Regions from separate parts of the Gracilibacillus phocaeensis genome, predicted to be linked through region 2. Evidence: riboswitches for the same ligand, from Rfam matches in the RefSeq annotation. Region 2 holds a riboswitch; each other region holds the start of a gene.

Region 1 (8,075 bases), on a different contig from region 2:
AATAATCAAAATAAACAACCATTTTGCCCCAATATTATTTTCAAAAAAAGTCTGAGCAATAGAACCTAGCTGATAATAACTCATTAATTCACCTAACGCACTGGCAGCAGCTAAAGCAAACAAGGATAAAGAACTCAATGCCAAGGTATCAAATAATATTTTTGGAAAATCCTTTAGCTGTAAGGTTTTATAGTAAAACATGCAAATCAGCGTGGTATAAATACAAGCCACCGCTGCTGCCTCCGTTGCGGTAAAGAGCCCGCTGATAATGCCACCAATAATAATAATTGGTGTAAGCAATGCCGGAAATGCTTCACGAAACAGCTTAAATATCGCGCTTGCTTCTACCCGTTGATCCTTCGGGTACTTTCGTTTAACGGCGACTACATAAATCAAGATCATCATCGCCAAACCGACTAAAAGCCCTGGAACGATTCCACCTAGAAACAAAGCCCCGATCGATACGTTGGATAGTCCTGCAAAGATAATCATCGGGATACTTGGTGGAATGACCACACCAACGGTAGAAGAGGCAGCGGTTACACCAACAGCCGTCTCTTTATCATAGCCTTTACGCAACATGCTTGGTATCAGGATTTTTCCAACTCCGGCTGTATCTGCTTGTGAAGCGCCAGATACACCTGCGAACATCATCGATACAAGCACATTCGCATGCGCTAGCCCGCCACGAATCGAACCAACAATCGCTAAGGCAAATTCGATCATCTTTTCTGATATTTTACCTGAATTCATTAAATTCGCTGCCAAAATAAATAAAGGCACGGCCAATAGCACAAATGAGTCTAACCCATTCACCATTTTCATTGGCACCGTGGCTTCTGGTGTATACGGCATACCAGCTATTCCGATCAAGGCCACAATCCCAATTACAAAAGCTATCGGTACCCCAACGAACATCAATACAAGGAACAAACCAAGCAGTAAAAATCCCATTATTCATGCACCTCCTGCCCTCGTAGGGATTGGATATGACTAGCCATATGCACTAGCGTATAGATCAGCATCGTGCCTGCCATAATGGGAATGGCTATCCATACATAGCCCATCTTCATTTCCGGAATGGAAGACCAGGTATAACTCCAAAATTCTTGTACCACTTGAATCCCCAGTACAAAAATACATAGGTTGAACAAGACTAACACCGTATCGTTAAACAATTGAAGGTATATCTTTTTCTTCCCTTGTAGTTTTTGCACCAAAAAATCGAAGTTAAAATGTTCCCGACGATTCACCATCACTGCCGCACCCATAAACACCGCCCATATAAACGAATAATTCGCTGCTTCTTCGGTCCAAATCACCGATACTCCTAAATATCTGGTGATAATTTGCAGAACAATCACTCCGAAAAAGATAAAGAGAAAGGCTATGCCTATGGAAATCTGTATTTTTTCTAAGGTGCCTACCCACTTTCTCATCCAATTACCTCCTTGTTATTCCTCTAATGAACGGATTTTCTGCAATAATTCTTCTACTTCAATCTCTTTGGCAAATGCCTCAATGATTGGGGTCGCAATCTCGATAAACGGTTCACGATCAATCTCGTTTACTTCAGCCCCTTCCTCTATCGCCTTCTCTTTATATTCTTCATCCTGCTGCAAGGTCACTTCCCGTTCGGTTTCCACAGAGGCCTCGGCCGCTTGCAGAATAATCTCCTGCTGCTTGGACGTATAGTTATCAAACTTCTCTCCATTGATCAGTAAAAATCGTGTCGTAAAATCATGCGCCGTTTCCGTGATATATTTCCCGTTAGGCGTTGTATGGTGAGATTGCTGGACAAAAAATGGATAAGCATTCTCCGATGAATCGACTACATCCTGTTGTAACCCTTGGTATAGTTCGCCCCAAGCAATACCAGATGGTACTACACCAAGCTCCTTCCAGAAATCAGAGATAACCCCTGATGTTTGGGTACGTAATGATAACCCTTTCAAATCTTCTATTGATTCAATCGGTTTTTTGCCATAGTAATGCCGTACACCAGCTGACCAGTAGCCTAAGAGCTTAAACGAATTATTCGATTTATCATTAATGACTTGTGCCATCTCTTTGCCTACTTCACCATCTACAGCTGCTAACCAATGATCATACGTATTGAACAAATATGGTGCAGAAAACAAGTCCACTTCCCGTATTCCTGTTTGCGTCATCAGACCAGGTGAGGCCACGACAACATCTGCTGCCCCTAATTGTAGCTTCTCAATTAACTCTGACTCCTCTGTCCCAATTGTACCAGCATGCACTTCTACTTCCATTTGTCCGCCTGATTTTTCTTCGACTATTTCTTTAAATTTTAACAACCCTGCCTGATAAGGATTATCTGGTGATGTCTGATTATGCGCGGCAATAATTTTTATCTTTCCTTCTTCGTTAACCTCTACTTCATCCGTATTGCATCCCGTAAAAAGTAGGGTAATAATCCCTGCCAATAGGGAAAGGAACACCATTTTATTTTTTGACATGCGGCTACCTCCCTTATGCATGTTGATCCTTATTTGAGGCTTATCGACTTATGAATTCGCTCGTCGAATATAGTTTTCCGCTCGTTTCGTCAGCTCCTGATAGTCGGCTTCTGATTTCAACTGGACAGCATTTACTAAGTTGCTTCCTATCCCCACAGCGGTACTTCCTGCTTGTAAATAGTCATTCATATTGTTGAGTGTGATTCCGCCGGTAACCATTGCCGATACGTGCGGCAGAGGCCCACGGATATTTTTGATATAGGACGGGCCTACAGAATCAGCTGGAAATATCTTCACCATACGTGCCCCATGTTCATAGGCAACAGAAATTTCTGTAGGTGTCAGCACCCCTGGAATATGTTCGATTCCATAACGCTGACATAATCGTAGTGTATCGACATTCCACGTCGGGGAGACAACAAAAGCCGCCCCTGCCATGATGACAGATCTGGCTGTTTCCGGGTCTAGTACGGTTCCTGCCCCAACTTTCATGGCTGGATCTGCTTCTCGTACTGCCTTTTCAATAATTTGGTTTACTTGCGGGGTTTCTGCCGTAATTTCCACATGATGTACGCCACCTTCTGCCAACGCTTCCAAAATAGGTACTATATTTTCTTTCGTTGCCTTTCTAATGACGGCAACCACCTTCTCTTGCTTAATTCCTTCGATAATAGACATAATTTTCTCTCCTCTACTCTAAATTGGTGTGCTGCTGACGTAAGCTTGCCTCATCACGAGCAGCTGGATAGGTTTCTAATAAATAGACGATAATCGCATCTAATAACAGATGAGCGGACTGATCGAATGAACTGCCTAATGGTTGAATAGTTTCAGGTTCTGACGCCAAGCGTTTCTTCGTTGCCGCTGGGATCTGTACCGTTACATCGCTTCGTTGTCCAATCGTTGAATCTGGATTGGTGGTGACCAAGGCTACTTTGGCGTCAATCTCTTTTGCTTTTTGTGCATATTGGAGTAAACTAGCGGTACCACCCGAACCGGAAATAACCAACAACAAGTCTTGGGAACCTAAGCTCGGCGTAATCGTTTCTCCTACAATAAATACCGGATATTCACTATGCATTAAACGCATGCCGAACATTTTTCCCACTAACCCTGATCGACCTGTTCCGGCAATAAAGATTCGTTTGGCAGACTGGATGGCCTCTGCTAATTGGATCATCTCTGTTTCCTTGACATGATCAAGCACCTCTCGCACTTCGTTTACAATGGTAGTTGATATATTTTTCATGGTAACACCCTTTCTCAACAGGATTCTCGTTTATTTAAGGTTGGTGGAAAACGATAAACTTGCAGCTTTTCCTCCTTTTGATCAACCATACATTCAAACAGTATTTCTGCCGCTTTCTTCCCCATGTCAAAGGCAGGCTGAGAAATCGTGGTTAACGGTGGGTTATAGAAATTGGCAAAGGACACGTCGTCAATACTTATCACCGCTACCTCCTCTGGTATCCTTAATCCTTGCTGTTTAATGAACGTTAATACCTCATGTAGCACACGGTCATTAATCGCAAACAAAACATCTGGCGGTTGTTCATTTTGAAACAGTTCAGCTAACTTGTTGGTTAAATCCACCATTTTTCCACTTACCTTGTAAGAAGGTAATAGCTCCAATCCATGTTCCTGTAAGCTCCGCTGGAAAGACTCTACCCTCTCTATTCGAGGAGTAATTGCGGCTGTAAGTGGTGAACTGACAACTGCTGGCCGTTGAAAGCCCTGCTGAACGATTTCAGCGACAGCCAACTGGGCAGCTGTTCGATTGTCCAATAAAATCGATGGAATATCCAGAGATGGAATAATTCGATCCATTAAAACAACGGGATAATCTTCTTCCAGCAGTTTTTGATAAAGCTCCACGTTATCGCCAGTTGGGAAGGCAATCACACCGTCCACTTGCTTTGCCCGCAGCATCTCGATATATTTCTTCTCTTTCTCTGGCTGATCGTCGGCATTACAGACAATCACATGAAAACCTTTCTCCTGACAGAAATCTTCAATCGCCCGAATCACCTGAGTAGAAAATACATGGAGGATATTAGCCACAATCACCCCAATTGTCGTAGAAGATTTTTGTTTCAAACTACGTGCGACCATATTCGGTTTATAGTTTAATTGCTGGATCGCTTTTTCTATTTTTTGTTTAGTATCCGCTCCCATATAATCAAAACGGTGATTAAGATATTGGGAGACAGTACTTTTTGATACCCCGGCTAATTTAGCTACATCTGCAATGGTTATCCTTTTCATACGCATACCCCTCTAACTAGCTTTTAACTACTAAATCGGTTTAGTAAATCGATTTAGTGAAAGTATAAATCATTAGAAAGCGTTTTACAACCCTTTTATATAAATTTATTTTTGCGATAATGAAAAGGAATGTTGCTATATACATGGACAATAACTTTGTGAAAAATTGACTTTTGCGCTATCTTTGGTACAATGACATACAATTACATATGCATGCACTACTAGGGGTGCCTATCAGTATAGGCTGAGAGAAAGGCGCGATCAAGCCTTTTAACTCTATGAACCTGATCTGGTTGATAACCAGCGGAGGGAAGTAGGTTATTTAGCCAGGTTCTTTTTATCATAAGAATCTGGCTTTTTTCCTTCCTTGCGTGCAAAAAAACAAAGGAGGAAAAGAAATGAATCGAACACATTTACTCACGATAATGGCGGTGCTCATTGCAATTGGCACACTGGGGTCGCAATTTCTCTGGTTCCCAACAGGGGTGGCAAAAGCCTATCCAGTACAGCATGCCGTTAATGTCATTGCAGCCGTCATGCTTGGTCCTATACCAGCTGTTGTCATTGCCTTTACGATTGGATTATTACGAAATCTATTAGGTATTGGTACATTATTGGCATTTCCAGGAGGAATGGTTGGCGCCTTATTAGCGGGCTATCTTTATCGATGGGGACATAAGAAGTGGCTTGCTGGAGGGGGTGAAATGTTCGGAACAGGCATTATTGGCTCGCTATTATGCGTCCCTTTTGCCAAGCTTGTGATGGGAACTTCAGTGGGAGTACTGGCCTTTCTGCCCGGCTTTCTTGTCAGCAGTATTACCGGGGCATTGATTGGTCTGTTACTACTGTCACGTGTGAAGCACACCTCACTTGTCAATCAAACACTTCCATCTAAATAAGAAAAACTGACAAATTCCACCTGCTCCCTTATTACTAACCGAAACTAGATACGAACTACTGATAAGATGGATGATGTTAAACATCCATCTTATCAGCACCCCGATTCATTCAAGGTCGAGATCTATCCTAATCCTTTTATACCAAAGATTTTTTTCTTTACTTTTCAAGAAAAAAATTGATGACTGCTAAGATACAAGCAGTCATCAACCTTATGATCACAAGGTAGGAGCATCGTCCAAAACATAGGCCAATACGACATAAACCCAGAAAGACCCTCCTAAAGTAAGAAGGAAAATAATGCGAACGGGTAAAGGAGTGATGCCGAAAAAATCGGCAATCCCTCCACAAACGCCAAGTAGGACACGGTCATTCACCGATTTATTTAATTTCCTGTTCATCACGAAATCCCTCCTGAAGAGTCTTGCCTCCCTATTTATCGATTGTTCATTTCATCTGGGTCCGCCCCAACCCGATCGTCTTTATTCATGTCGGCAATCAATTTCATTTCAGCATTGGTTAACTCAAAATCAAATACATCCGCATTATCATGAATACGCTGTTGTTTCACCGACTTCGGAATCGTAATTACTTCTTGCTGTAAGTCCCAACGTAAAATAATTTGTGCCGTGGATTTCCCATGTCGTTCTGCAATCTCCATCAATGTTTCATCCGTTAATAGTTCCCCTTGTTTTAACGGAGACCACGCCTCTAACTGAATGTTATGCTTCTTACAATAGTCATACAGGCTTTTTTGCTGTAAATGTGGATGATACTCCACTTGATTAACCATTGGTGTAATTTCTGCTTTTTCCAACAGTCTATCAAGATGGTGTTCCTTAAAATTACTTACACCGATCGCTCTTATTTTCCCATCATTATATAGTTCCTCCATCGCCTGCCATGATTCTCTATACTTGTCTTGTTCTGGTACTGGCCAGTGAATAAGGTATAAGTCCAGATAATCTAATCCTAATCGATCTAAACTCGCTTGATAAGCTTGGAATGTTTCCTCATAGCCTTGATCTCCATTCCACAGCTTTGAGGTAATAAACAACTCTTCTCTTGGGATACCCGAATCTTTGATTGCCTTACCTACCCCTTCTTCATTTCTATAAATAGCCGCCGTATCAATACTTTTATAGCCATGCTCCAGCGCCCATTTCACAGAATTGTAAACCTCTTCGCCATCTTGCACTTTAAACACGCCTAAACCAAACCATGGCATGTTCACACCATTATGCAAAGTAGTTGTCGATTGTAAATTCAAAGCCAAAACGCCTTCCTCCTTTTTTATCATCTCTTATGTACCACCTGGGGAAAACACCTCACAGGTGGAATACTACTACCACACCATTCCCTTTTTCCTATTTGATCAAACATTGATGATTAACGATCCGCCTTTGCGCCAATTTGATGAATTTTATAGTGACTGTACAATCTGTGCGATACATCCTTGAGGAATTTGGTTGGCTCCTTGATAGTAAACAAAGCTAACTGGTGCATTGCCCTTGTACAAGCCGTATAAAATAGATGACGTTCTAATTCATCTTGATAATTGTCATTTGAGGCGTCCGCTATAATGACGGCATCAAATTCGATTCCTTTCGCTAAATAGGTTGGAATAATCACAATACCCTTTTCAAAAGTATGTGCCGTTTGTGTCATCAAATGCACATTTATCAAACGATGATAACGTTGGTACAACTTCTCACACTCTGCCATCGTCTTGCCGATAATGGCAATAGTCTCATGACCTTCTGCTTGATATGTTTCGATTTGCTCGATTAACTTCTGATCCAGCATTTTTTGCTGCTCTACTTCGATAAAAATAGGTTTGTCACCATCTCGTTCAAAAGGCTCGATTAAATCCCCGTTCTCTACGAAAGATTTGGTAAACTCAACAATGGGTGCCGTTGAGCGATAGCTACGTGTTAACACAATTCTCTCATGCTTCTCCTGCCATCTCTCCGACAAAAGTGTTTCTTCCCGCAGTGCATGTGCATAAATCGCTTGGTTAATATCACCAAGCAAAGTCATCCGGCTGACCGGAAACATCTTCTTCATTAAAGCAAATTGAAATGGCGTGTAGTCTTGTGCTTCATCAATAAACAAGTGTTGAATCGTTCGCTGCGCGTCAAACCCTAATATACTTTTTTGAAAATAAATAAAAGCAGGGGCGTCCTCCCAAGTGAGATATTTCCTCTGCAAATATTGATCAGTTAAGACACAAATATCCTTCCAATCAGGAGGCAGCACCAAGCCGGCTTCCTCGGCCCACTCTCCATTAGTGAACAATTGGCGGAAAGTTTGCAAGGTATCCACAAAAGCAAGCTGTTTTATTTTCTTACGTAAAGGACGTAACTTGTCAGCTACCACTCGTTTTCTCAACAATGCTTCTTCTCGGTCATAATCATCAAAACTATTTTC
Region 2 (8,075 bases):
CAAAATGGTCCGCCATGGAAAAAGAGAGGGTGTTTGCGGCATATAACTAATCGAACCTTTTTTACCTACAATATTGATTTGATCTAGCAAAATACGGCCCTTCTCCGGGCGGTATAAGCCACCAATCAAATGAAAAATCGTGCTTTTCCCACTGCCAGATGGGCCGAGCAGAGATACAAACTCCCCTTCATGGACAGTAAAGGATAAATCATCTAAAACCGTTTGTGATCCAAATTGTTTGTGAATATGTTCTAAGGTTAAGGTACTCATGAGGCATCCTCCTGACTAGGGCGCCATTTCAAGGTCCATTTCTCTACTAATAAAATTAGACCGAAAAAGACCATACAAAACAGCATAATAAAGAAAATAGCCACAAAGACTCGATCGGTGCGAAACGATGACGAAGCCAAGGTCATATACACACCAATTCCATTCTTGGCACCGAGCCATTCAGAAATAACCGCTCCCATGACACTATAGGTAGCCGAAATCTTCAGCCCAGAAAACAGCTGAGGTAAGGCATTCGGCATTTCTAATTTGCTGAAGATTTGTCTTTTATTGGCGCCAGCCATCTTCATATAATGCATCAGTTCAGGACTCGTTTGCCGTAATCCATCGATTAATGCCACGGTGATCGGAAAAAAACAAACAAGAATAATGATTAACAGCTTTGGTGTGATACCAAAGCCAAACCAAATAACCAATAAGGGTGCCAATACGATGATTGGTATATTCTGCGACATGATCAATAATGGGTAGATGGCTTCCTGCAGCCGTGGCAAGGTATGCAGTACAATCGCAATAAGAATTCCAATTGTTACACCAATGATAAAACCGCTCCCTGTTAACGTGACGGTAGATAACAAATGGTGGCGATAATTGGACCAGCTATCAATCGCCTCTTGAAAAATAGCGGTCGGTGACGGTAATACCCAAGCTGGAAGCTGAAACCATCTACAGGCTGATTCCCAAACGAGTAATACGAACAAGATGACTATAAATGGTACAAATGCTTTTCTCCACATTACTTTTGCTCCTAACTAAACAGACCTGTTGATGAAGGATAGGACGATCCCTTCAGTCATATTTTTTTGTGAGTTCTTTCATTGAGGCCTGTTGATCTTTCCGTGAGTATACCTTGATTTGAGAGATCACGCTAGGACAATTCCGCTCATGCATCCGCTGGTTCATTTTTTCAATAACGGTAAACAGTTCTATCATATTCCCTTCCATCGTTGTTTCTAATGGACCCACTTGATACGGAATCCCAGCTTCCTCGATAACGGCAATTGCCTCGTCCACCAATGGGATAGAGTCTTCTCCATTCGGTGTCTTAGGGATAATTTGAATACTGACTAACGCTTCTGCCATTGCATATTCCTCCTTATTATTTTCCTGTTGATTTGATTTTTGCACATGCTCTTATTTTGGTAAAAATTGATTAGTAAAGGCCTGATCAGCCTCCAGTTCTTGCTCTAATAATTCATTCTCATACATAAAATCGGCATAGTTCTGCCATACGGCCTCGGACTGTTCTCCCCACCTTGCTGCGTCATCTTGATACTTAGGGGAAAGCCATTCTTGACTGGCTCTCACTAGTTCTTCATCAAGATCCGGGACGGCCTCAATCAAGATATCTGCTGCTTCATCCGGATTATCTATAGCAAATTGATAGCCTTTGCTAACGGCTGCGATAAATCGCTCGACTGTTTCTGGATTTTCTTCTATCATTTGTTCATTGGTAGAAATCACCGGCGTGTAATAGTCAAGGCGATCCGAATAATCGGTGAGATAGATCATATCGATCTCTTCTCCACGCAGCTCTGCCTCGATACCTGTCCAACCATAGAAAATCCAGGCAAAATCAACATCTCGTTCCACCGCTGTAAAAAAGTCGGTATTTCCTATATTCATAATATCTAATGACGCAACGGATTCTCCTTCTTGCTTCATTAAGGCATCCAATACGGCTTCCTCAACTGGCGCTCCCCAGCCACCATATGTTTTGCCGGCAAAATCCTTAGGAGAAGTAATTTCTTTATCAACGGGTGCAGCCAGACCAGAAGTATTATGTTGGATCACTGCGGCAATCGATACTAAAGGAATATCCTGTACCCTTGCTTCCGTGACAGCTTCCTGGTAGCTTACACCGAATTCGGCCTGTCCGCTTGCAACGGTCTGGTCCGCTCCAGCCTCACCTGGCATCACAATATCTACCGCCAAGCCTTCTTCTTCAAAATAACCTTCTGCTTCTGCCACATAGAGACCAGTATGATTGGTATTAGGTGTCCAATCTAACACAAAGGTTACCTCTTCCAATTCGGATTGACTATTGTCTTGGTTATCATCTGAGCCACAACCAACTAATACGAACAATAAACTTACAAAAACCATGATGCATTTCTTCACTGTATGTCCCCCCTATTTTTTGAAAAGCATGCCCTGATTCGTTAACGGTGGGCACAGGGAAACACCGATGATCTGCACATTTTCGCTAATTAAAAACACCCTAGACTTATTAGCCTAGGGTGCATACATGGTCAGATTCGGATTATCTTGTATGTTCCCTACGCTGGTCTCAGCCAGATCAGGTTCTAAGAGTCGGCATCTTGCGGATACCATCTCAACCAGCAACACTGGTCCCCCTACATGTCTTTTCATTTGTCTTCCTCTACTTTGACATAATCACCTGCTTGATGCAAGTGAAAAAACTACTGATTTAATTTGGTTGCCACTTCTAATACCCGACGTGCTTGGTGTTTGACGGCTTCTTGCACATCTTCTACCATGGAACCATCTTCCTGACTTTGCGTGACACTTGCTCCATACGGATTCCCGCCGGAAGTATAAGCAGAGGCGTCTGTATATCCAGGTGTGACAATAATGGCGCCCCAATGCATCATAGAAGTATAGAAGTTTAATAGTGTTCCTTCATGACCTCCGTGAGGGTTGGAAGCGGAAGACATCGCCGTTACTACTTTATTGGCTGTCTTTCCTTGAGCCCATAGCCCACCTTGTATGTCAATAAATTGTTTGATTTGAGAAGGCATGTTACCAAAACGAGTCGGCATGCTGAAAATAATAGCGTCAGCCCACAAGATATCCTCTGAGGTTGCTAGCGGCACGTCTTGCGTTTCTTTATAGTGTTTTTCCCAGGCCGGGTTTTGTGCAATGGCAGCTTCTGGTGCTGTCTCAGCAACACGTACTACCTTTGCTTCTGCCCCTGCTTCTTGGACCGCTTCTTCCGCCCATTTGGCCATCTGATGATTGATTCCTGTTGAACTATAGTATACAATTGCTACGTTTGTCATGGTGTCTATACTCCTTTATATGATTTCTAATTTGTCTATTTAAACGAGACGCTACATATCTTATCAAGCAATTATCTTTAAATCAAGATAATTGCTTACCATGAACATTCAAAGGTTGATATGGAGCACACTGAAATAAATTGTCACACATTATTCATTGCATATGAAGCAGCAAAACAGTATATTAACCTTATGATGCACTTATCAACATGGGAGGAAAATCAATGAAAAGGTTTCTATTTGTAATCGTTTTAGGGGTACTTTTGACGGCTTGCGGTAATACAGATGAGGAAGAGACAACGCAAGCTGAAGAAGAGTTAAAAAGTATAAGCGTAGATTTTGAACTGCCGGAAGAAGCAGAAGTTGGAGAAACGGTAACACTCGTTTCTACTGTAACCTATGGTGAGGATGAATTAGTTACAGATGCCCAGGAAATGAACTATGAGTATTGGCATGTAGAAGATGAGGAGAATACAGTAACCGTCGAATCAACAAATAATGAAGATGGCACCTATTCGGCTGAAGTTGTCTTCGAACAGCCTGGCACCTATGAAATATATGCACACACAACGGCAAAAGATATACACAGTATGCCTTTAGAATCCATTACGATCAACGGAGAAGCTTCTGATACGCATGAAGAAGCTGCAACCCATGAACATGAAGACGGTGAGCACGAACATGCCGATGATTTTGAGATTGCGGTCGAGGAACCGACAGATGTCTCTGTGAATGAAGAGGTAGCTTTGACTTCCGAGCTAAGTCTGGATGGCAGTGCCTATGAAGGAGCACGTGTCCGTTATGAAATTATCCCTGAAGGAAGTGAGAATCATGAGTGGGTGGAGGCTGAAGAGACGGAACAAGGCATCTATCAAGCCACTCATACTTTTACAGAAGCGGTCCACCATGATATCGTCGTACATGTGAATGGTGACAATGATTTACATGAGCATACCGAATTTATGGTGCATGTGAACGAATAAATCATTCCTTGTAATAGAAAAGCAGGCTAACCTTGTATATGGACAAGCCTGCTTTTCTCATTGAAAAATCACCTATCCTATCTTTCCTCATTCCTTTTTACTGCCCAATGCTCTGGTAATACATGCGAGGACCGGTTGAATAAATGCTTCCGGCGCTATATGTTGACCTGACTTACCCCATTCGACAGAGGCGCCATAGATCCCCCAGCTAAACATCGCCGCCGTAGTCCTTAGATCTTTCTCTTCTACTGTCTGCTGTTGCTTTACTAACAAACAATAAAAAATAATCTCCAATTGTTCTCTAATAATTTTCGCAATGATATCTTCATAGCCTCGATGGCAGCGATTCGATAACGAACGTTGAAAATTAGTAATCGCCTTAAAGATTTGCACACAACTTTCTTCATTTAATTCGTTATGTTGATAATCTTCCTTGTTCAATTCAATAAATAGCACTTCAGATAGTGCCTTGTCCAATAAATCATAAATATCTTCAAAATGATAATAAAAAGTGGTGCGATTAATCTTCGCTTCATTGGTAATATCCTTCACCGTTATATCCTTAAACTCTTTCTGAGCGGATAATTCAATAAAGGCATCCAGAATCCACCGCCGGGTTCGTTCTATGCGAGGATCTGTCTTTGATTGGGTCATCGCTGATCCCTCCATCTATTTTTTCGACAATTGTCTGGTTCTGTTGTATAAACGACATTTTACACAAACTATTGATGTGAATCATTATTAGTATGTAATAAAATAGGCTTATGAGCAACTCATCCAACCTTTTTTATAGATAAGGAGGAGGAACAAAATGAAAGATCGTAACCAAATGATTTGCGATATCGAAACAGGGATTTGTGGAATAGCGGACGAGGCGGAAACGGAGATAATCAACCTTAACCAACCTAAAAAATCCGTACAGCTATACTATGTCACAGATCCAATATGTTCTCACTGCTGGGCACTTGAACCAGTCCTGCGCCGTTTCACAGAACAATATGGCGAATATTTTCATTTTCAAACGGTCATGGGCGGACTATTGGAAAAATGGCATGACGGTCCCATCGATCCTAAAAATGGTATTTATAAACCAGCGGATGTCGTCCCACATTGGAAAGAAGTAGGTGAAAATGCCAGAATGCCCATCGATGGCAGCTTAATGGCAGACAACCCTGTACAGTCATCCTACCCGCCATCTCGTGTATTTAAAGTGATTCAACAAGAATATAATGAATCACTCGCCGAACAATTTTTACGCCGGGCTCGGGAAGCTCTGTTTGTCTTTAATCAAAACATTGCAGAACCAGCTGTGATGACAGAGATCGTCCATCAGCTCGGATTAGATGGCACAACCATTTTTCAAAAGGTAGATCAGCCACTTGGCCAACAATTATTGCAAGACGACTTTACCCTTGCTGCCAAATTAGGGGTTAGAGGTTTTCCTTCTATCATTATGGTTAATGAAGAAAATCAAGGTGTAAAAATTGCTGGAACCCGTCCTTTACAAGCCTACATCGATGGATTAAAACAAGTGTTGGATACAGAAGACCTGTCCGCCAAGCAATCGCCATCCCTTGCCTCTTTGCTGCAAAAGGAACAACTACTGTTTGCCAAGGAAATAGAGGTCATGTACGATCTGGAACCAGCTGAACTGGACCTTTTTATTGAAAAGGAACTGGCTTCCCAAGCATATAAAATCGATAAAATATTTGGAGAATTTTATCTTACCTGGAATGGAGGAGTATAATCATGGCATATATTTTACAAGTCGACTTTCCCATGAATGGACCTTTTGGAGAAGAAATGGCTGAAACTTTTGCCGGTTTGGCAGAGAGTATCAACCAGGAAGAAGGCTTTATATGGAAGGTGTGGACAGAGAATCCGGAAACAAAGGAAGCGGGTGGAATATACCTTTTTGAAACACGAGAAACAGCTAAGAAATATATCGATATGCACATGAACAGATTGGCGGGCTTTGGCATCATTGATGTCCGCAGCAGAATCTTTGCAGTCAATGACCAGCTTACCAGTATCACCGGCGGACCGTTGCAGCGCTAAGTAGATCTAGCATGGACTCTATCTTTATCGAGGGAGTCCATTTTTCGATGGAAGAGCTTGTCAAAAAGCCTAATAAAAAAGGACGCATCGAATTTCTGCGTTACAACAGGACGTTGCAGTTTTAGTCGACGTGTCTCTTTATCGAACTTTTTGAACGCGAATCGGAAGGATCACTATTTATCATAATCCGCTTTCTTGACTTTTTTTCTTATCTATATTATATTACATAAGGCGAATATTTTTTGCCTTTTTCATAAATTTTGTTCGTTTTTAGAGGTGAAAACAGTGGAAAATGTATTTGATTATGAAGATGTACAGCTAGTTCCCGCAAAATGCATGGTAGAAAGTCGAAGTGAATGTGATACATCGATTCGATTTGGTAAACATACTTTTCGCTTGCCCGTAGTACCAGCTAACATGCAAACGATTATGGATGAAAAAATTGCTACCTATTTAGCGGAAAATAATTATTTCTATATTATGCACCGATTTGAACCAGAGACAAGGAAGCAATTTATTCAACAAATGCAGGAGAGAAAATTAATCGCTTCCATTAGTGTTGGTATCAAACCAGAAGAATACACATTTGTAGAAGAGCTTGCTGCAGAAGGACTTGTGCCAGAATATATAACTATTGATATTGCCCACGGGCATTCCAACGGTGTAATCCAGATGATTCAACACCTAAAAACCCATCTGCCGGACAGTTTTGTCATTGCAGGCAATGTTGGCACCCCTGAAGCAGTGCGTGAGTTAGAGAATGCAGGAGCCGACGCAACCAAAATCGGTATCGGTCCAGGTAAGGTTTGTATCACAAAAATAAAAACAGGTTTCGGTACGGGAGGCTGGCAATTAGCTGCCTTAAGATGGTGTGCCAAAGCAGCCACTAAGCCTATTATCGCTGATGGTGGCATTCGTACCCATGGTGATATCGCCAAATCGATTCGTTTTGGCGCCTCCATGGTCATGATCGGTTCTTTATTTGCTGGTCATGAGGAATCTCCAGGTGAAACCATTGAAGTAAACGGTCAGCTGTATAAAGAATATTTCGGCTCTGCCTCCGAGTTCCAAAAAGGAGAACGCAAAAACGTCGAAGGTAAAAAAATGCATGTTGAGCACAAAGGCTACTTGCAAGATACCTTAACAGAAATGGAACAAGATTTGCAATCTGCTGTTTCCTATGCCGGTGGAAAGACACTTGCCGCTATTGGCACGGTGGATTATGTTATTGTGAAGAATTCCATCTTTAATGGTGACTGATAAACAGGAGCGCATCTAACTTTAGGTGCGCTTTTTCTATGGGATATTTGAAGTGACTGTCTGAGACGGTTGAACACTTTTCTTGACGGTTTTGCTCGCTTTCCGGACGGTTCCAGTCATTTTCCTGACGGTTTTACTTAAATCCCTGACCGTTTATCACTTTTTCCGGACGATTTTATATGATGTCAACTACACGCGCCATTCTTCCACCCACTTTCTACAATTTTGTGAAGTCCTCCTTTTTTCATAACAGCATGCTATAATGGAGGCAGTATTCTATATAAGGTGGTGTCTTTTTGAAAAAGCGAATAACCATGCTGTCTTTTTTCCTCCTCTTGATCTTAGCTTCGTGCAGCAATAACGACGATACAACTGCGGAAACAGATATTAAATCATTGATTCATGATTACAGTACAGACCAACGTACTGCTGTTAACGCGTCGGTTGATGCGACGCATTTAAC
Region 3 (8,075 bases), on a different contig from region 2:
CAAAAAAATCAACCAACGATTTCCTTTTATCTCAACAATGGCTTTGAATTAAAAAAGGAGACCATCGACGATAATACAATGGAAAAGGAGTTTGTGATGGAATGGAGAGCCTCCTAACAGCGAGAACAGCAAGGAAGGGAGGCTTCCAGACCAACCTCCATTCCTCCCTGCCTGTATATAGCTATCAACCGCTAAAAATTTGAAGATAGCCAAATGAATAAGAAGTATAGTAAGCAAGGGTTAAAAAGAAAAACATGACCGCTAAGAATAGCCAATCTTTCATGTTAACCCTCATTTCATGGTAATAGGTGCGATGCCTGCTGCCGGTGAAGCCTTTCGATTCCATAGCAAGAGCTACACGCTCTGCCTTGCGGATAGAATTGGCAAGTAAAGGGATAGCATATTGTCTACCTTGTTGCAATTTATTTCGAAGTCCTTTTGCTCGGTGCACGCCACGAATACGATGGGCTTGACGCAATAGATCCAATTCATGCTTGAAGGTAGGTAGAAAGCGATAACCTGCCAAGATACCGTAAGTAAGCTTTGGCGATAATCTAACCTGCTGCATTAAGCTCAGCATAAATTTAGTTGGGTCTGTTGTTAAGGCGAACAGTAAAGACAAAGAGATAAAACATAAAGAACGCAATGCCAAACTAACCCCAACTTGAAGGCTGCCTGAGGTAACCTCAAACCAAAGAAATTGGAAGATAACAGGTCCTGTTGCGTACGCTTTATCGGTATAAAGCATCGACATCCAGGCAACACTTATAGCAAAGAAGGAAAGTGGCAAGAAAAATATAAGCCATTTTTTAACGGATATGTTAGCGAAAAACAACGTTAACAACAGAACAAAGACAAAGAAAATCAACGGTGTAATGATATCAAAGGCAAAGCTTAGCAACACCCCAGGAAGAAGTATTGCTAATGCCTTGATACTGGGGTTAATCGTCTGTATCATAAAGACCCTGCCTTCTGCTTCTCTCGCCTCTTAAAATAAGGTGGACGAAGTCTTGCTTCCTGTAAAAGCAGAGGATGTTTCCATAATTCATCCGGAGTATGATCAAAGGCGATTTCCCCTTGATGTAACACCAAAGCTCGTTCACAATGACTAGCCACTACATCCATATCATGTGTAACAAAAACAATGGCCGTCCCCTGCTGGCGTAATTCTTCTATTAAGTGAAGCAGTTCTTTTGTCGTTTGGGCATCCTGACCAAATGTAGGTTCATCGAACAGCAATAGATCAGGGGTTTCATCTAACATGGCAGCAACACTTAGCCGTCTTTTTTGGCCACCGCTTAGCATAAATGGGTTTGTCCATCGATGCTTTTGCAAATGTAACGTTTGTAAGAGTTTCTCCGTACGTTGATCAATCCTATCTGGAGGTTGCCCATTAAGCCTCATACCAAAACTAATTTCATCATAAACAGTTGAGCAAATAAATTGATGTTCTGGTTGCTGAAAGACAAAGCCTGTTCTTTGTCTTAATGCTTGTTCCTGCCAATTCATTATGTCTATACCATGAAAAGAAATCTGACCATAGCGGGAAGTTTTTAGCCGGGATAGCAGCTGCAACAAGGTGGATTTTCCCGCTCCATTTTCGCCTAAAATAGCTAAAAATTCACCCTTGCAAATGGAAAACGATATGTTATTTAAAACCAACCGCCCTTTCTGGTGAAAAGACAATGCATCGACGCGTACAATTTCTTTCCCGTTGGAAGCAGCCCGTGTAGCCCTAACAGTTGACTGCTCAAATGCTGCAGGCGTGATAATGTGATAAGAGGCTAGTTCTTTGCTGTGTGATGTAAAAACCGTGTGTGGCTGATCATCCATTACTAGTTGATTGTCCTGGTTTAACACGAGCATCCGATCGGCAATGCCTATCCAGTCTTCTGCCTGATGCTCAATAATAAGTATTCCCAGCTGCCGTTTTTGCTGAATGGTTGTTATAGTGTTGACTAATTCTAATCTGGACATTGGATCAAGATTGGCAGCTGGTTCATCAAGAATCAAATATGCTGGTTCAAGCAGCAGAGTAGAGGCGAGGGCAATTTTTTGTTTTTGCCCGCCAGATAGATGATGAATTTTATGATGGATAAACGGACGCATGTCAACTAACTCGAGTACTTCGATCATACGAGAGCGCATTTGCTCTTTAGGTACAGATAAGTTCTCCAGCACAAAGGCCAATTCATCTTCGACATGAATCATACAAAATTGACTTTCAGGGTCCTGAAAAACAATACCCACTTGTTGATTTAACTGTCCCTTCGGATAATCTTGAATAGCCTTTCCCCGAAAAAAAATGTCTCCAGCTATAGAACCCTCGACTGCTTCAGGATATAGCCCGTTAAGGCAGAGGGCGAGCGTGCTTTTACCCGAACCACTTGATCCCATTAATAGAGTTATTTCATCGCTGTATAAGGAAAGAGACATCTGCTTAATGGTCGGTTTCTTCTCCTGTTGGTAAGTAAATGAAAAATCTTGTAATTGAAACAATGGACTACGAGGCGCGGTCGTCTTCACGTTGTTGTTGATGCTCCTTTCCTAATGGATATCCCGTTAATACACCAGTAGCCGCTAATTGATCGGCTATAAATTTACCTATTATACCTGCAAAGATGGCACCACTGACTAATCGAGTGATTATCATAAGGATGAGAAGCCATGAAGCATAAGCATCATATCCCGATACAAAGTAGTTATATGGAAAGCTGACCAAGGCTGCACCCATTCCAGAAAGGATAAGAATTCTTAAGCGATAGTCCTTCCAGCCCGTCGCTGCAAAGGCGAGCTCCGCCCCTGCTCCTTGAACAATCCCGCTTAGAATCAATGATGGACCAGCTGTTGAACCAATTAATACCTCGGTTAATGCCGCAATGATTTCCGATGTCAGTGCAACACCCGGTTTGCGGATGATGTAGGCAGCAATAACAGATACCATAAACCAAACCCCGAAAATAATTTCATAACTAAGGGGACCTAAGCCAAACGGTGTTAATATCCCAAATAAAACATTGCCTACTCCAAAAAAGGCTAAATAAATCAATCCAAAAACAACCCCGAGCATAGACATTAAGACAATGTCTTTTAATTTCCACTGCTTCATTTATTGTCCCCCTTTAGATGGACTATTTGCTGAAATGGTAAATGACATGGTGACATGTGACACTTTCTGTTGCACTTGCTCAAAGCAATGCTCCAATACACGAAAGATATCATGGACATCGCCATCTAACCTTGTTGCATAATGGCTATGGCTGACGTCAACCCCTGCCGTTTTGGACCAATCGATTTGTTGGTAGATTTGCTCCATATAATCTTCTCTACCTAACGGATATAATGAAAATCTACAGCCCGCTGATTGGTTTAGTGAGTCAGCTGCTTGGTTCATGACTTGACTGGATTCATCCATATATACATCTCCAGTTGAATCACCAGGACATCCGATGGAAAAGGTTCCACTCATAGCCACATGTACACCTGTTTTAGCAGCATGAAAAAAAAGGGCTTTCGTCACATCGAAAAGGTGCACACGTTTCCCACGAATACAGGTAGAGACATCATCTGTGTGCATCCATACTTTGGAGCTGTCTACTTCCCGTAAACTCGATAAGATAATATCAACAAAACGATCACTCATCGGGAATAACGTAAATTGACACCCTGCAATCCGACTTGTTCCACAATGACTTGTCATAAAAAATACCTCCAGTCTATTTTTGATCACAAAAAAACTGCACTCCGAAGGGAATGCAGTTTGTACGTATGTAAAGAAGCTAGGTAAACAAATCGTCCATACGACCAACTACACTTCCCCACGCTAGTATTATCTAGTTCGGGTAATAAGGGTCAGGTCACAGACCTTCTCAGCCATTTCACAAAGCTCCCCTAGTGTACTACGGTTTATGCAATTTTTTACGGTTGGAACCGCAGCTAAACTTTTTTCGATAAACGTTTAGCCTGTGATAGTTTCTATCTTACAAAAACTTTTGCTATCTGTAAAGCCCTGTTTGTTCTCTCCCTATAATCTATTCCACAGGTATGGTATGATATGAATAGGAATACACGGCATGAAATAAGCAAAATAAGCGCTTAATAATAGACAAATATGAAAGAAACGAGGGGATTGCATATGACGAAGGTAGCTTGGGTCACAGATAGTTCATGTGGACTGGATGCCACTTTTGCAGAGGAAAATAATATTTTTATTATACCTTTAAATGTCGTTATCGATGGTAAGGCATATAAAGAAGAGGTGGATTTATCCAAAGAGGAAATATACGAACTGTTGCTTCAACATGGTGAGGGAGCAAAGACAAGTCAGCCGGTGTTTGGCGATTTTACTGATTTATATGAGCGATTAGAGAAGGAATATGACGTAGTGATTGCTATCCATGCCTCTAGTAAACTAACGGGAACCTATCAAAGCTCTGCAGCTGCGGCTAACATGAGTTCTTTGCCAGTCACGGTCATTGATTCTCAGATTGGTGATTTTGCCTTGGGCCAAATGATTCGTCACGGTGTATCGATGGCAAAACAAGGGGCAGATGTTGCAGAAATTGTCGAATATTTAAAAGGATGTCCGAATCGAGCCCAAATGTATTTAATGCCACAAAGTTTTGAACAATTACGTAGAAGCGGAAGGGTTAGCGCGGCCCAAACGTTATTTGCCTCCCTGTTGAATATTCATTTAATTCTTGGTTTTGACGAGGGGAAAGTAGTCGTAAAGGATAAAGTGCGAAGTAAAAAGAAGGCAAAACGTCACATGTTCCAGCTATTAGCAGAGGCAATGCAGGAGCACCAATTAAAAGAAATTTGTATCTTACATGCTGGTGTGAAGGAAAAAGCGCACCAGTGGAAAGATGAAATAGGCAGTCTTTATCAAGGGTTAAAAATACAAGTGCAAACCCTGGTGCCCGTTGCTGGTGTTCACACTGGTCACGGTACCTTGTGTTTGGCATGGTTGCGAAATTAAAGGATAGATGGGAAGTGAGAGTATGGAACAAGGTTTTGATACAAAGTCGGTACATGTAACGATGGAACGAGAAGGGATACCAACAAAGGTTACCCCTATCCATCAGACATCTGCTTTTACATTTAAAGACTTGGAGGATATGGAATCTTATTACAGCGGAGAACGTGACTATTTATATACCAGGGTTGGTAATCCCAATACAGATGAGTTAGGTACTGCTGTGGCGCAATTAGAAGGGGCACCTGCAGGTATCGCTACCTCATCTGGCTTATCTGCTATTTTGGTTGGTATACTAGCTGTTGCTAAAGCAGGTGATCATATTATCGCAGCAGAAGATTTGTACGGGGGTACTTATGAATTATTGGAAAAGGAGTTAACGGGCTTTGGCATTGAAGTAAGTTTTGTAGATTTTGGAGAGGATTTAACCTCCTCATTGCAGGATAATACCGTTTTATTGTATACAGAATCATTGACCAATCCCTTGTTACGTGTCGAGGATTTGCCGAAAGCTAACGAGTTTGCCAAAAAGCATGATTTAAAATGGATGGTAGACAATACTTTTGCCACACCATATTTGATTCAGCCTTTTGTAGAAGGCGCGGATTTAGTCGTACATAGTGCAACTAAATATATAGGTGGACACAGTGATATTACGGCAGGGGTGCTCGTAGGTCATGCGGATCTAATCGCAATTGCGCGAGAAAAGATGGTTAACTTAGGAAGCAATCTCAGTCCGTTTGAGGCATGGCTAACGGTTCGTGGCCTCAAGACATTAAGTGTAAGAATGGAGCGGCATGTCAAGAATGCGTCCGCCTTGGCCGAGGCATTAAGAGGGCATCCAGCGGTGCAAAAGGTATACTATCCAGCCTTTCTGTCAGAACAAGGTAATGGTGCGCTTGTGACGATTGAGCTAAGTGATGCAGCAAATATAGAAACTTTTTTTCAATCGTTGGGATGGGTGAAGATTGTTGCCACCCTAGCTGGGGTAGAAACAAGTGTGTCGTATCCAACCAAAACCTCTCATCGAAATATGCCACCCACCACTCAACAGGCTTTGGGGATAAGTGAAGGGATCGTTCGAATTTCGGTAGGGATAGAAGAGGCACAGGATATTATCACCATGATTGTCAACGCCTTAGATCAAGCACAGAAATGAGGGGATTCGTATGAAATATGCGGTAGTTACTGGCACATCAAAAGGTTTGGGGGCAGCGATTGCGAGACTATTTATGCAAGCTTCTATCCATGTCATCGGACTGGCACGGCATGAGAATCAGGATTTAGCCAATGAAGATCTTCCTGGCCAGTATCATCATGTGACAGTGGACCTAGCAGATCTTCAGCAAACCGAGCAGAAGTTGCAAGAGGTGATGGACGATCTGAAAACAAAACCACTGCAAGCTGTATATTTAGTGCAAAATGCAGCGGTTGTTACACCGATAGAGCAGGTAGGGAAACAAACGAGTGGTGAATTAACAAGACATGTCCATGTGAATTTGCTGTCTCCTATGATAATTACCAACCTGTGGCTTCAAGGCTGGCGAGAGTCTGATATTTCATGTGTGATTGCCCATGTTACGTCTGGTGCAGCGAATCGATCGGTCTATGGTTGGAGTGCTTATGGCAGTTCCAAGGCCGGATTGGATCGGTATACACAAACTGTGGCTCTAGAACAAGAACAACTTGGCACAGGAAAAAAAGTACTGCTGTTTGACCCAAGTATTATGGATACGGATATGCAAGGAGAAATCCGCTCTTCCGACGAGAGTCAGTTTAGCGATGTACAGCAATTCAAAGACTATAAACAGCATAATCAATTGCGCAGCACAGAGAAAGTCGCGCGTGTGTTGGTTGATCGCTTGTTGAAGCCAGAGGATCTTGTTAATGGGCAATACCTTAGCGTGAAGGAGCTACTGTAGCCGATCGCTTTTTGCCTGTACATCAAAAAATAATTAGGTATCCACCCATTTTTTTAAATAATAAGGACTTTTTTTCCCTTTTGACATACCTTATAAGTGTAAGTATGAAAAGGAGGGATTTTGATGAGCGGACAATATGGTTACGGTTCGGGATTTGCATTGGTTGTGGTGTTGTTTATTCTTCTAATCATCATCGGTGCTTCTTGGGGTTATGGCGGCTATTAATATATGATGGGAAGAACCTGACAAACCAACGTGTTGTCAGGTTCTTTCGCATAAGGAAAAACAGTATATACTTTTTGTAAAATAAAATCTCGTTCACAAAATACATCCTTGCTGATCCGATACTTTTTACAGGCGTTTAATTAGCGGATTCAGTTTCGTAACAAGAAGGCAGTGAAGCACCTGATTGGATTTTGTAATAGTTTTTAGCACAACTTTTGATCGAAGTATGATAAACTTTAAAGGAGTAAGGTCTGTTAGAAGAGTAAGAAAGGAAGTTTGTTTAATGATTACAAGGAAGAGTAAACGTGAAATAGAAATGATGAAAGAAGCAGGGAAGTTATTAGCACGTTGTCATCAGGAAATTTCCAAACGCATCCAGCCAGGTGTTACTACAAAGGAAATTGATGATTTTGTAGAGGACTTTTTAGCGGCAAATGGAGCCACACCTGAGCAAAAAGGGTACAACGGCTATGAGTATGCAACATGTGCATCAGTAAATGACGAGATTTGTCACGGATTTCCACGGGATGAAAAGCTGGTAGAAGGAGATATTGTCACAATTGATATGGTGGTCAATTTAAACGGTGGATTGGCTGATTCCGCTTGGACTTACTGTGTCGGTGAACCAGATGAAAAGACAAAAAAGTTATTAGATGTTACGAAACAGTCTTTATATGTGGGCATGGAACAAGCCTTGCCGGGAAATCGCATTGGAGATATTGGCCATGCGGTGCAGCAATATGCTGAGGCGGAAGGTTTCTCTGTTGTGCGTGACTTCACTGGTCACGGGATTGGTCCAACCATTCATGAAGATCCGCAAATACCTCACTTTGGTTTAGCAGGGAAAGGGCCACGATTGAAAGAAGGAATGGTTATTACGATTGAGCCGATGATTAATGAAGGAGCATGGCAAAGCAAGATGGATAGCAATAATTGGACAGCACGAACAGTGG

Evidence for each region. A riboswitch is a leader RNA that binds a small molecule or an ion and turns the genes downstream of it on or off. The one in region 2 is predicted to bind thiamine pyrophosphate.
Region 1: another riboswitch for thiamine pyrophosphate. It lies ahead of thiW (energy coupling factor transporter S component ThiW); the one in region 2 lies ahead of E0E32_RS01885 (ABC transporter substrate-binding protein).
Region 3: another riboswitch for thiamine pyrophosphate. It lies ahead of E0E32_RS09085 (YkoF family thiamine/hydroxymethylpyrimidine-binding protein); the one in region 2 lies ahead of E0E32_RS01885 (ABC transporter substrate-binding protein).

The regions. Positions count from the first base shown of each region.
Region 1 covers NZ_LR131143.1:532,658-540,732, forward strand. Annotated here, with positions in the region: gene E0E32_RS06995 (TRAP transporter large permease) at 1-954, opposite strand, end outside; gene E0E32_RS07000 (TRAP transporter small permease) at 954-1,439, opposite strand; gene E0E32_RS07005 (TRAP transporter substrate-binding protein) at 1,455-2,483, opposite strand; gene E0E32_RS07010 (bifunctional 4-hydroxy-2-oxoglutarate aldolase/2-dehydro-3-deoxy-phosphogluconate aldolase) at 2,532-3,161, opposite strand; gene hxlB (6-phospho-3-hexuloisomerase) at 3,175-3,732, opposite strand; gene E0E32_RS07020 (LacI family DNA-binding transcriptional regulator) at 3,747-4,748, opposite strand; TPP riboswitch at 4,962-5,077, shown strand; gene thiW (energy coupling factor transporter S component ThiW) at 5,147-5,647, shown strand; gene E0E32_RS07030 (PspC domain-containing protein) at 5,864-6,046, opposite strand; gene E0E32_RS07035 (aldo/keto reductase) at 6,082-6,921, opposite strand; gene helD (RNA polymerase recycling motor HelD) at 7,035-8,075, opposite strand, start outside.
Region 2 covers NZ_LR131141.1:294,912-302,986, reverse strand. Annotated here, with positions in the region: gene E0E32_RS01900 (ABC transporter ATP-binding protein) at 1-270, opposite strand, end outside; gene E0E32_RS01895 (ABC transporter permease) at 267-1,025, opposite strand; gene E0E32_RS01890 (thiamine-binding protein) at 1,078-1,371, opposite strand; gene E0E32_RS01885 (ABC transporter substrate-binding protein) at 1,423-2,409, opposite strand; TPP riboswitch at 2,548-2,657, opposite strand; gene wrbA (NAD(P)H:quinone oxidoreductase) at 2,712-3,311, opposite strand; gene E0E32_RS01875 (FixH family protein) at 3,536-4,294, shown strand; gene E0E32_RS01870 (TetR/AcrR family transcriptional regulator) at 4,382-4,948, opposite strand; gene E0E32_RS01865 (DsbA family protein) at 5,106-6,041, shown strand; gene E0E32_RS01860 (monooxygenase) at 6,044-6,352, shown strand; gene guaC (GMP reductase) at 6,638-7,612, shown strand; gene E0E32_RS01850 (CueP family metal-binding protein) at 7,909-8,075, shown strand, end outside.
Region 3 covers NZ_LR131144.1:282,458-290,532, forward strand. Annotated here, with positions in the region: gene E0E32_RS09065 (N-acetyltransferase) at 1-117, shown strand, start outside; gene E0E32_RS09070 (energy-coupling factor transporter transmembrane component T family protein) at 185-958, opposite strand; gene E0E32_RS09075 (ABC transporter ATP-binding protein) at 955-2,526, opposite strand; gene E0E32_RS09080 (ECF transporter S component) at 2,504-3,109, opposite strand; gene E0E32_RS09085 (YkoF family thiamine/hydroxymethylpyrimidine-binding protein) at 3,110-3,700, opposite strand; TPP riboswitch at 3,799-3,903, opposite strand; gene E0E32_RS09090 (DegV family protein) at 4,136-4,978, shown strand; gene E0E32_RS09095 (trans-sulfuration enzyme family protein) at 5,001-6,134, shown strand; gene E0E32_RS09100 ((S)-benzoin forming benzil reductase) at 6,145-6,897, shown strand; gene E0E32_RS09105 (YjcZ family sporulation protein) at 7,021-7,122, shown strand; gene map (type I methionyl aminopeptidase) at 7,406-8,075, shown strand, end outside.